Glaciimonas sp. PCH181: one gene and its partner. The protein of the gene in region 1 interacts with the protein of each later gene in a pairwise test. Links are inferred from orthologs where the notes say so. Each region holds a gene or a part of one and is shown on either strand. Other genes may lie near its edges.

What was found.
Region 2: the proteins of C7W93_RS06170 (region 1) and grpE interact in binary tests that used the Escherichia coli proteins (3 or more experiments, as listed by UniProt). The link is inferred for Glaciimonas sp. PCH181 from one-to-one orthologs.

What each region holds. Positions count from the first base shown.
Region 1 is NZ_PYFP01000001.1:1,361,254-1,367,264, reverse strand. What follows is about bases 1,229-4,181. They hold C7W93_RS06170 (Nramp family divalent metal transporter), read left to right. Parts: upstream 1,229-2,021; coding sequence 2,022-3,341; downstream 3,342-4,181. Other genes in these bases: C7W93_RS06160 (FCD domain-containing protein), read right to left, coding at 4,020-4,181; C7W93_RS06180 (collagen-like triple helix repeat-containing protein), read left to right, coding at 1,229-1,500. Also shown: more of C7W93_RS06180, read left to right, coding at 1-1,228; more of C7W93_RS06160, read right to left, coding at 4,182-4,730; C7W93_RS06155 (sigma-54-dependent Fis family transcriptional regulator), read right to left, coding at 4,736-6,011. UniProt on the Escherichia coli protein: H(+)-stimulated, divalent metal cation uptake system. Involved in manganese and iron uptake. Can also transport cadmium, cobalt, zinc and to a lesser extent nickel and copper. Involved in response to reactive oxygen.
Region 2 is NZ_PYFP01000002.1:649,771-652,604, forward strand. It holds grpE (nucleotide exchange factor GrpE), read right to left. Parts: upstream 1,756-2,834; coding sequence 1,246-1,755; downstream 1-1,245. Other genes in the region: dnaK (molecular chaperone DnaK), read right to left, coding at 1-1,123; hemH (ferrochelatase), read right to left, coding at 2,257-2,834. UniProt on the Escherichia coli protein: Participates actively in the response to hyperosmotic and heat shock by preventing the aggregation of stress-denatured proteins, in association with DnaK and GrpE. It is the nucleotide exchange factor for DnaK and may function as a thermosensor.

The DNA of each region.
Region 1 (6,011 bases):
ACCGGTGGTGGCACGGGCGGCGGTACTGGTGGAACTGATGGCGGCGGCACCGGTGGCGGTACTGGCGGGGGAACAGGTGGTGGTACCGGCGGTGGCACTGGTGGTGGAACGGGCGGGGGAACAGGTGGTGGCACTGGTGGTGGCACTGGTGGCGGTACAGGCGGCAGCGTACCAACATCTAACTTGGTATCGAATACTGGTTCGGTCGTGACGAGCGTCGGTACTGCGGTGCAGGGGATCGGTACTACGTTGACTAGTCAGCTGCCATTGCCGACAGATGCAAAAACCGGCTTGAACGGTGTTGTGACGAATGCCGGCGGCATTCTGACAACGTTGGGCGCGGGCGTGACGGGTGGCCTGGGTCAAATCGGGACTTCTCAAAATCCGATCGGCACAACGGTCGGCAGCGTTGGCGGTGTCGTCGGCAAAGTTGGTGACACGGTACAAAGCGCAGGCCAATTGGTGACCGGTTTGGGCACTGGTCAACTGGCTGCATTAGCGCCGTTGACAACCCCGCTTGGTGGTGTAGTCAACACGGTTGGCGGTGTGGTGAATCAACTGGGAAGCACGTTGACAACAGGCTTGACGACCGGTCCGGTACAACAGGTAACGCAGACATTAAGTACGGCTATCGTGCCGTTGACTAGTACGGTCAATACGCTTACACAAACGATCGGTAATACAACTGGCTTGAATCAACCGGTAAATGCTTTGCTGGGTGTGGTTGGTGGCACCGTAGTGGCGTTGGGGAATACGTTGACAGGTTCTAACGTGCCGGTGGCAGGTAGTTTGGGTGGCGTCGTATCGACAGTCGGTAATACCGTCGTTGCGCTTGGTAATAACAGTCTGACCAACAGTACACAACCTTTATTGGGTAATCAAACCGGCGGCTTGTTGCAACCGGTGAATAACGTGTTGCTTGGTTTGATCGGCGGCCTAGGTGGTGCAGCGGGTGGTGCTGGTACTGGTCCTCTGGCACCAGTAACCGGTTTGCTGGGTGGCTTGACAGGCGGCTTGGGCGGCGCGGCTGGTGGTACAGGCGCTGGTCCTTTGGCACCGGTGACTGGGTTACTTAGTAGTCTGACCGGTGGTTTGGGCGGTGCGGCTGGTGGCGCAGGGGCAGGTCCTTTGGCGCCGGTGACTGGATTGCTTAGTGGTCTGACAGGCGGTTTGGGCGGCGCGGCTAATGGCGCAGGTGCTGGTCCTTTGGCACCGGTGACTGGATTGCTTAGTGGTCTGACAGGCGGTTTGGGTGGCGCGGCTGGCGGCGCAGGCGCTGGTCCTTTGGCACCGGTGACTGGGTTACTTAGTGGTCTGACTGGTGGTTTGGGCGGTGCTGCTGGTTCGGGTGCAAGTCCTCTTGCTCCAGTAATTGGTCTTGTGACAGGTTTGACCAGCGGGTTGACTAGTGCAACCGGTGGTGCTGGTGCAGGGACTACTCCTTTGAAGCCAGTTACTGGATTGCTTACTGGTTTGCTTGGCGGCGTGGCATCAAAATAATTAAGTTAGTTCGACATAAAAACCCCAGATTTTCTGGGGTTTTTTTTGGTCTTTTTTTAGCTTATGTTATTTATTGCTAAGTCACATTTTGATTTCAAGAACGAATACCTGTTAGGGGTTATTTGGGTTTTGGTTGTTGTTAATAAAACGGTTTGTTCTCCGTGGCTGCAAGCCGGGGGAGGCCTTGCAGCCGGAGCCGGTCACTTTGTTCTTGCTTCGACTAGGCACCCTCGCAGAAAACGCAACCAAAAAGAAGGCGACCGCAAAGACGTCGCCCTTCGGGGCCCCACATTTTTTAGCCATCTGGCTCTTGCTTTATCCGAGACGGATCGCCGAGGCATTGCAGCGCTTGAGATACTCCGCCAGCAGGCTTAAGTATCACAAAAGAGCAGATTTTGAGGAAACTTGGGATGTCGGCATAAAATCGTTACACTTGCGGGACCGCATTTTTTAGCTGACCAGATTACACGCCATTGCCGCGTGATAAAAGGCCGCTTTCCTCCTCGTCTATCGAAAGAATTATGTTCGGCTTACCCACTACGGCGACTGCGCCGTTTTGTCCTACTGAAGTCGCTGGCACTATCGCTGTTGCGCAGGGAGCGCCTCTGTGGCGAAAAATTCTCCGTTTTGCCGGTCCCGGCTTGCTGGTCTCCATCGGCTATATGGACCCGGGAAACTGGGCTACCGATATTCAAGCCGGATCGCAATTTGGCTATAGCCTGCTTTTTGTCGTGATTTTGTCGAGTCTGGCAGCGATAGTGCTGCAATGCCTCAGCATGCGCTTGGGTATTGCGACTAAAAAAGATCTTGCAGTGCATTGCCGCGAACAATACAGCCCGCGTACTGGAAAAACGCTGTGGTTTTTTGCGGAAATTTCAATCATCGCCTGTGACGTGGCAGAAGTGCTGGGCAGTGCGCTGGCGTTCAAGTTGCTTTTCGGCGTATCGCTGGTGAATGGGGTATTACTGACGGCGTTTGATACGTTGATTGTGCTAGGACTAAAAGGCCGAGGTTTCCGTCAGGTTGAGGCGATTATTCTGGGCTTGATCATCACCATCAGCCTGTGTCTGTTTACTGAACTGCTCTTTATCAAGCCCGACTGGAGCGCGGTCGCTGCCGGGGCAATCCCATCATTGAAGGCGCTATCGAGTCAAGAACCGTTGTATATCGCGATTGGGATATTGGGTGCAACGATCATGCCGCACAATCTGTATCTGCATTCGTCGATTGTGCAGACCCGGGTGGTTGCCGATAACGATCAGAGCCGACTACAGGCAATCCGGTTTTCACGACTGGATACGATATTTTCGTTGATGGTGGCGCTGGTGATTAACGTTGCGATCCTGGTGCTGGCTGCCGCCGCATTTCACGGCAAAGGCAACAATGTCGCGATAGAAATCGATCAGGCATTTCATTTGCTGGATCCGATTGCAGGCACTGCGGTGGCGGGGATTCTCTTCGGCGTGGCGTTGTTGGCGTCTGGCCAAAGCTCGACATTTACCGGCACCATTGCGGGCCAGGTCATCATGGATGGCTTTCTAAAGATAAAAATACCGTGCTGGCAGCGCCGTCTGATCACACGCAGTCTGGCATTGATACCAGCGCTAATCGGCGTGATGATTTTGGGAGAGCATTCGGTTGGACGTTTGCTGGTGATGAGTCAAGTTGTGCTGAGTTTGCAGTTGCCGTTTGCCATGTATCCGCTGATTAAACTCACCGGCCGTCGCGACTTGATGGGCATTTTTGCCAATTCGATGACAACCTCTGTGTTGTCCTGGTTGTTGTTTGTCATTATTTCGGCGGCAAATATCTGGCTTGTTTTTCAGGCGTTTGCTGTGTAATAATACGACCATCGTAGCGACATTATTTGTTCATACGGGCTTTCCTGAAGGGGAAAGAGAACGGTAAATTTCGATAATGCAATATTTTCAAATCAAGTATTGTGTTTTTCTGTAAGGCTGTTATAATTTGCTCCTTCGTTAGTTAGCTTTAAATGTGTTTTGCAAGTTTTTAGTAAAGCATAGCCGATACAAGAGTAGATTCACCTTTCGCCGAGGTCACTCTCCAGATAGGTTTGGATTTCGGGAATCTCCTCCTGTATCGGTTAGCAAAGATATGCGGGAGTAGCTCAGTTGGTAGAGCGATACCTTGCCAAGGTATAGGTCGAGAGTTCGAGCCTCTTCTCCCGCTCCAAAATAAAAAAAGGAAATCGTAAAGATTTCCTTTTTTTTCGTCTGTAGTAATTGCATGGAATGATTGGGCGGTAGTGACATCGCTATATCATTTCTTCATCGTCATTTTTTTTGCTACTTCCCCGTTGATATTCGATATGGTCTAAAGCAGTGAATATTGCATCTGCTAATTTATTCAACCCACCACATCATTCAAAATGTATTGCCCCAAAATGCCCGCATCAATATCCCATGCGGGCATTTTTTGCTAAAAAATTCCGCTTGGTGGCGTGTAATGACCGAACTTCCAGATAACTTGCCATAATATTTAAACCGATTTCGTCACGTTTAGCGCTCATCTGGCAACATCAGGCGAATTGAATCGTAGGTCAGGCGAATGTGTTGCTCTAGTGCCTGACTTGCTCGTTTGACGTTGCGTTCTAACGTTGCTTCAAAAATCAACGTATGTTCTGCATGCACATCGCGTGGCATTGTAGGGGTGGCAATGGATAAGTGGCGATAGCGCTCGGATTGTCGATACAGTAAGCCGATCAGGTAACGTAGCCAGCGCGAGTCGCAATTTGCAATTAAAGCGGCGTGGAAATTGCGGTTGCGTAGTTCCCATTCAAGGATCAAGTAACTGGCGCGGTTGCCAAGTTTTTCGTCCATTTTTCCAAGCTTATGAAAGGCCGCGACCAGGCCCGCTTCCCATTCATCATCGCCAGCCTTGATCGATTGGCGCAATGCCTCGGTTTCCAGTAACACGCGAGTATCGGTAATTTCCTGAATGTCGTTGAGTGAGATGGGGGCGACATGGAAGCCGCGTTGGCCTTCGCTGACAACCAGCGCATCCGACAACAGCAGTGCAAGCGCCTCGCGCAGCGTGCCTGCACCTATGCCATATTGATCTTTCAGGTGCTCAACCCGCAGTTTTTCACCGGGGGCCAGACGCCCGCAGATGATATCGCTACGTACCTGTCGATACGCGGTTTCCACCAGTGTTCGTGGCGGCGTCTCATTCTCAGAAAAAGGCGCGGTAAATTTTTGTGAATGCAGCATCTTTATCACTCCTTAGGCAAGTTGGCGTCCTGATTGCGCTTCAACCGATAGGTGAGTTGTGGTCGCGTCATGCCTAACATGCGTGCAGCACCTGCGAGGTTGCCAGATGAACGTTCAACCGCCTCCGTCAACAGCATTGTTTCGACTTCGTCTAACGAGAGTCCGGTCGCCAGAAAGGCGTCACATAAATGTGCCTGTTCGGGCGGACGTTTTTCTTCCAGGCTGCCGGAATCGCTGATGCTGGCAGCCATCTCATCCGGCGCATTTAAGCTGGGGAAAAGCTGATCGAGTTCAATCCAGCCATCTTGCGGTGCCAGGATGATGCCGCGTTCAATCATGTTTTCCAGCTCACGCACATTGCCAGGCCACTGATACGCGGTGAGCGCCTTCATTGCCTTGTCGGTGATACCGGTCACGCGTTTGTTGTGCAGCGTGCCAAATTTTTCCATCATCGCCGTCACCATCGGCGGAATGTCTAGCGTGCGCTCACGCAGCGGTGGGATGACAATTGGATAGACATTCAGACGATAAAAAAGATCGGCGCGAAATTTTCCATTCTTAACGGCTGCCTGCAGCTCGACATTGGTAGCGGCGACGATCCGCACATTCACTTTACGGGTTTTATCATCGCCCAAATGTTCGATCTCACCTTCCTGCAATACCCGTAATATTTTGGCTTGCGCCGCCAATGGCAGCTCTCCGATTTCATCGAGAAATAGCGTACCGCCTTCGGCGCGTTCAAATTTTCCGATGCGGGTGGCATGAGCGCCGGTGTACGCGCCTTTCTCAACACCGAACAATTCGGACTCCACCAGATCGTGTGGCAACGCCGCGCAATTGACTGCGACGAAGGGGCCGTTTGCCCGCCCGCTGGTTTGATGCAGAGCACGCGCGAAGCGCTCTTTGCCAACCCCAGTCTCGCCGGTCAGCAACACGGAAACACTGGTAGTCGCTGCTTTTGTCACCAGTTCGTAGGCGCGCTGGAAAGCTGGCGAACTGCCGATCATGCTCTCGGTTTGACGTTGCTGTTCAAGTGTAGAACGGAGCATATCGACTTGCGTAGTGAGTTCGAGTAAACGAGAAACGACCGCGTCGGCCTCGTAATACACTGCATGTTCTGCTGCGTCAGTCCATTCTTCCAGTGGCTTGCCGACGATCATGCAGTGGGATGATCCGCAAGCAATGCATTGTTCTTCTTTGAACAATATGAAGCGGCCCATGAATGCCGATGTATAACCCGAAGCGTAGCCGAGCAACATCCAGCACACTGGATCTTGTTGG
Region 2 (2,834 bases), on another replicon or contig:
CGACAGCAACGGCTTCGTCAGGATTCACATCTTTACGTGCATCTTTGCCGAAGAATTCTTTGACCTTTTCTTGCACTTTAGGCATACGGGTCATACCGCCGACCAGAATGATGTCGTCAATGTCAGAGACCTTAACGCCAGCGTCCTGAATCGCAATACGGCAAGGCGCGATGGTTTTTTCGATCAATTCTTCAACTAACGATTCCAACTTAGCGCGTGTCATCTTCATAGTCAGATGGACTGGTGCGCCATTTGCCATCGCGATGTACGGCTCGTTGATTTCTGTTTGTTGCGAAGATGACAATTCAATCTTAGCGCGTTCTGCCGAAGCTTTGATACGTTGCAATGCAATCGCATCTTTGCCCAAATCGATACCATTGACCTTTTTGAACTCGTCCAGAATGTAATCGATCATGCGTTGATCGAAATCTTCACCACCGAGGAAGGTATCGCCGTTCGTCGACAACACTTCAAATTGCATTTCACCGTCAACGTCCGCGATTTCGATGATCGAAATATCGAAAGTACCGCCGCCCAAGTCATACACAGCAATCTTGCGATCGCCTTTTTCAGTTTTATCCAGGCCGAATGCCAGCGCAGCAGCGGTTGGCTCGTTGATGATGCGCTTTACGTCCAGACCAGCGATACGGCCAGCGTCTTTAGTTGCCTGACGTTGCGCATCGTTAAAATAAGCAGGAACGGTGATGACCGCTTCAGTTACTTCTTCGCCGAGGTAGTCTTCAGCGGTTTTCTTCATTTTGCGCAAAACTTCTGCGGCGATTTGTTGAGGTGCCAGTTTTTTGTCGCGGACAGCAATCCATGCATCGCCGTTATCGGCTTTAGTGATCTCGTAAGGCATCAACGCGATGTCTTTTTGGACTTCTTTTTCGTCGAACTTACGACCGATCAGACGCTTAGTAGCGTACAGGGTATTTTTTGGGTTGGTGACTGCCTGGCGTTTTGCCGGGGCGCCGACCAGAATTTCGCCATCTTCTTGATACGCGATAACGGATGGCGTAGTACGCACACCTTCCGAGTTTTCGATAACCTTAGGCTTGCCGCCTTCCATGATGGAAACACAAGAATTGGTGGTACCCAAGTCAATGCCGATAATTTTACCCATGATGCTGTCCTTTACTTAATTTGTTGAATTTTGATGTTCTGAATATTGGGAGAAAAACGATGCTTTCAACCCTTTTCAGGTCCCAATAAGCGTTTATTTTTAATTTTTCGCTTATTTTTCGTTTATTTGCTTTGAGCAACAGTGACCAACGCCGGACGCAATAAACGGTCCGAAATGGTATAACCTTTTTGCAACACGCTGACGACTGTATTAGCTTCTTGCTCAGAAGGCACCATCGAAATCGCCTGATGCTTCATCGGGTCCAAACGGTCGCCCGGTTCAGGCGCAATTTCCAGCAGGCGATTTTTGTCAAACGCCGCGGTCAACTGTTTCAACGTCATTTCCACGCCTTCTTTTAACGACTCTACCGATGGCGCTTCCAGCTTTAAGGCGATTTCCAGACTATCTTTAACTGGCACCATTGCTTCAGCGAAATTTTCGATGGCGAATTTGCTGGCACGGGCGATATCTTCCTGAGCGCGACGACGGATATTCTCGGATTCGGCCTTGGCACGCAAAAACGCATCGTGCATATCAGCGATTTTGGCTTGCGCTTCGGCTAATGCGATTTCCAGAGCCGATTCGGTCGTGACGGCTGCTTGCTCTTCAGCAATGGTTTTTTTCGTTTTCAACTTGCACGGTCTGCTTTTCCATATCTTCCATTCAAAAATCTCCAGCAATATATGACTTAAATAATGTGTTTAGCGTGTTAATGCGGTGGTTAATGCGGGTATTTGCGCCGCTGCTATGGCGAACCCACTGTAATACGCGTTGAATTCAGCTTGATACGAGGCTTGCCCCGCTCGCTCTATGCATAGCCAAATGGGGCTATCTCCTACTTTTTCAAGGGATTTATATCCCATCAAATTACAGCCGTAGCAACAATTTGTTGCACATTTTACCGGTTTGCGTTTGCTGCGATGCCGCAATAGCCCTATTCTGAATCAAATTGCTCTTACATATAGCAATTTCAGGCCATAGAAGTTGAATCTGCAAGGAGAAAATCGTGAAATTGTCCCTTATTTACGCCATGACGCTCGTTTATATATCGCTTGCAGCCGGCTGGATTAGCTATTCAAATTTAATTGCGCTTTACTAATCATAAACACAACCAACCTCGAACTGTTCTTGCCTTACGAGACTGCACCGATCCTGATCGCCTCATTTTTTTGCACAACTGCTTGCGCTTTCTGTTCTGCCAATTCGCTGACGGACAACCGCGTCGGCCAGCCAATTAGTTGCTCCTCCACCAACATCGCCAGCGCATTAATCCATGCGGGCGATTGATTCAGGCAAGGGATAAGATAAAACTCTTTCCCTCCAGCCTTCAAAAAATCCGCCTTTGCTTCAATTCCGATCTCTTCCAGCGTTTCCAGACAATCACTGGTAAAGCCTGGACACATCACATCAACCCGCCCAATACCCTGCTTCGCCAACTTTTCCAATGTCGGCGCAGTGTAAGGCTGCAGCCATTCGGCCTTGCCGAAACGTGACTGAAACGTGACCATATATTGGTCTTGCGACAGATCCAACGCGTGCGCCAACAATCTTGCTGTTTTATAGCATTCACAGTGGTAGGGATCGCCCAGAAGCAAGGTCCGCTTCGGTACGCCATGAAAGCTCATCACCAGTTTGTCTGGCAAGCCATTCATTTCCCAATGGGCCAAAACTGACTCTTTTAACGCTTGGATATACGCTTCATGGTCGTGGT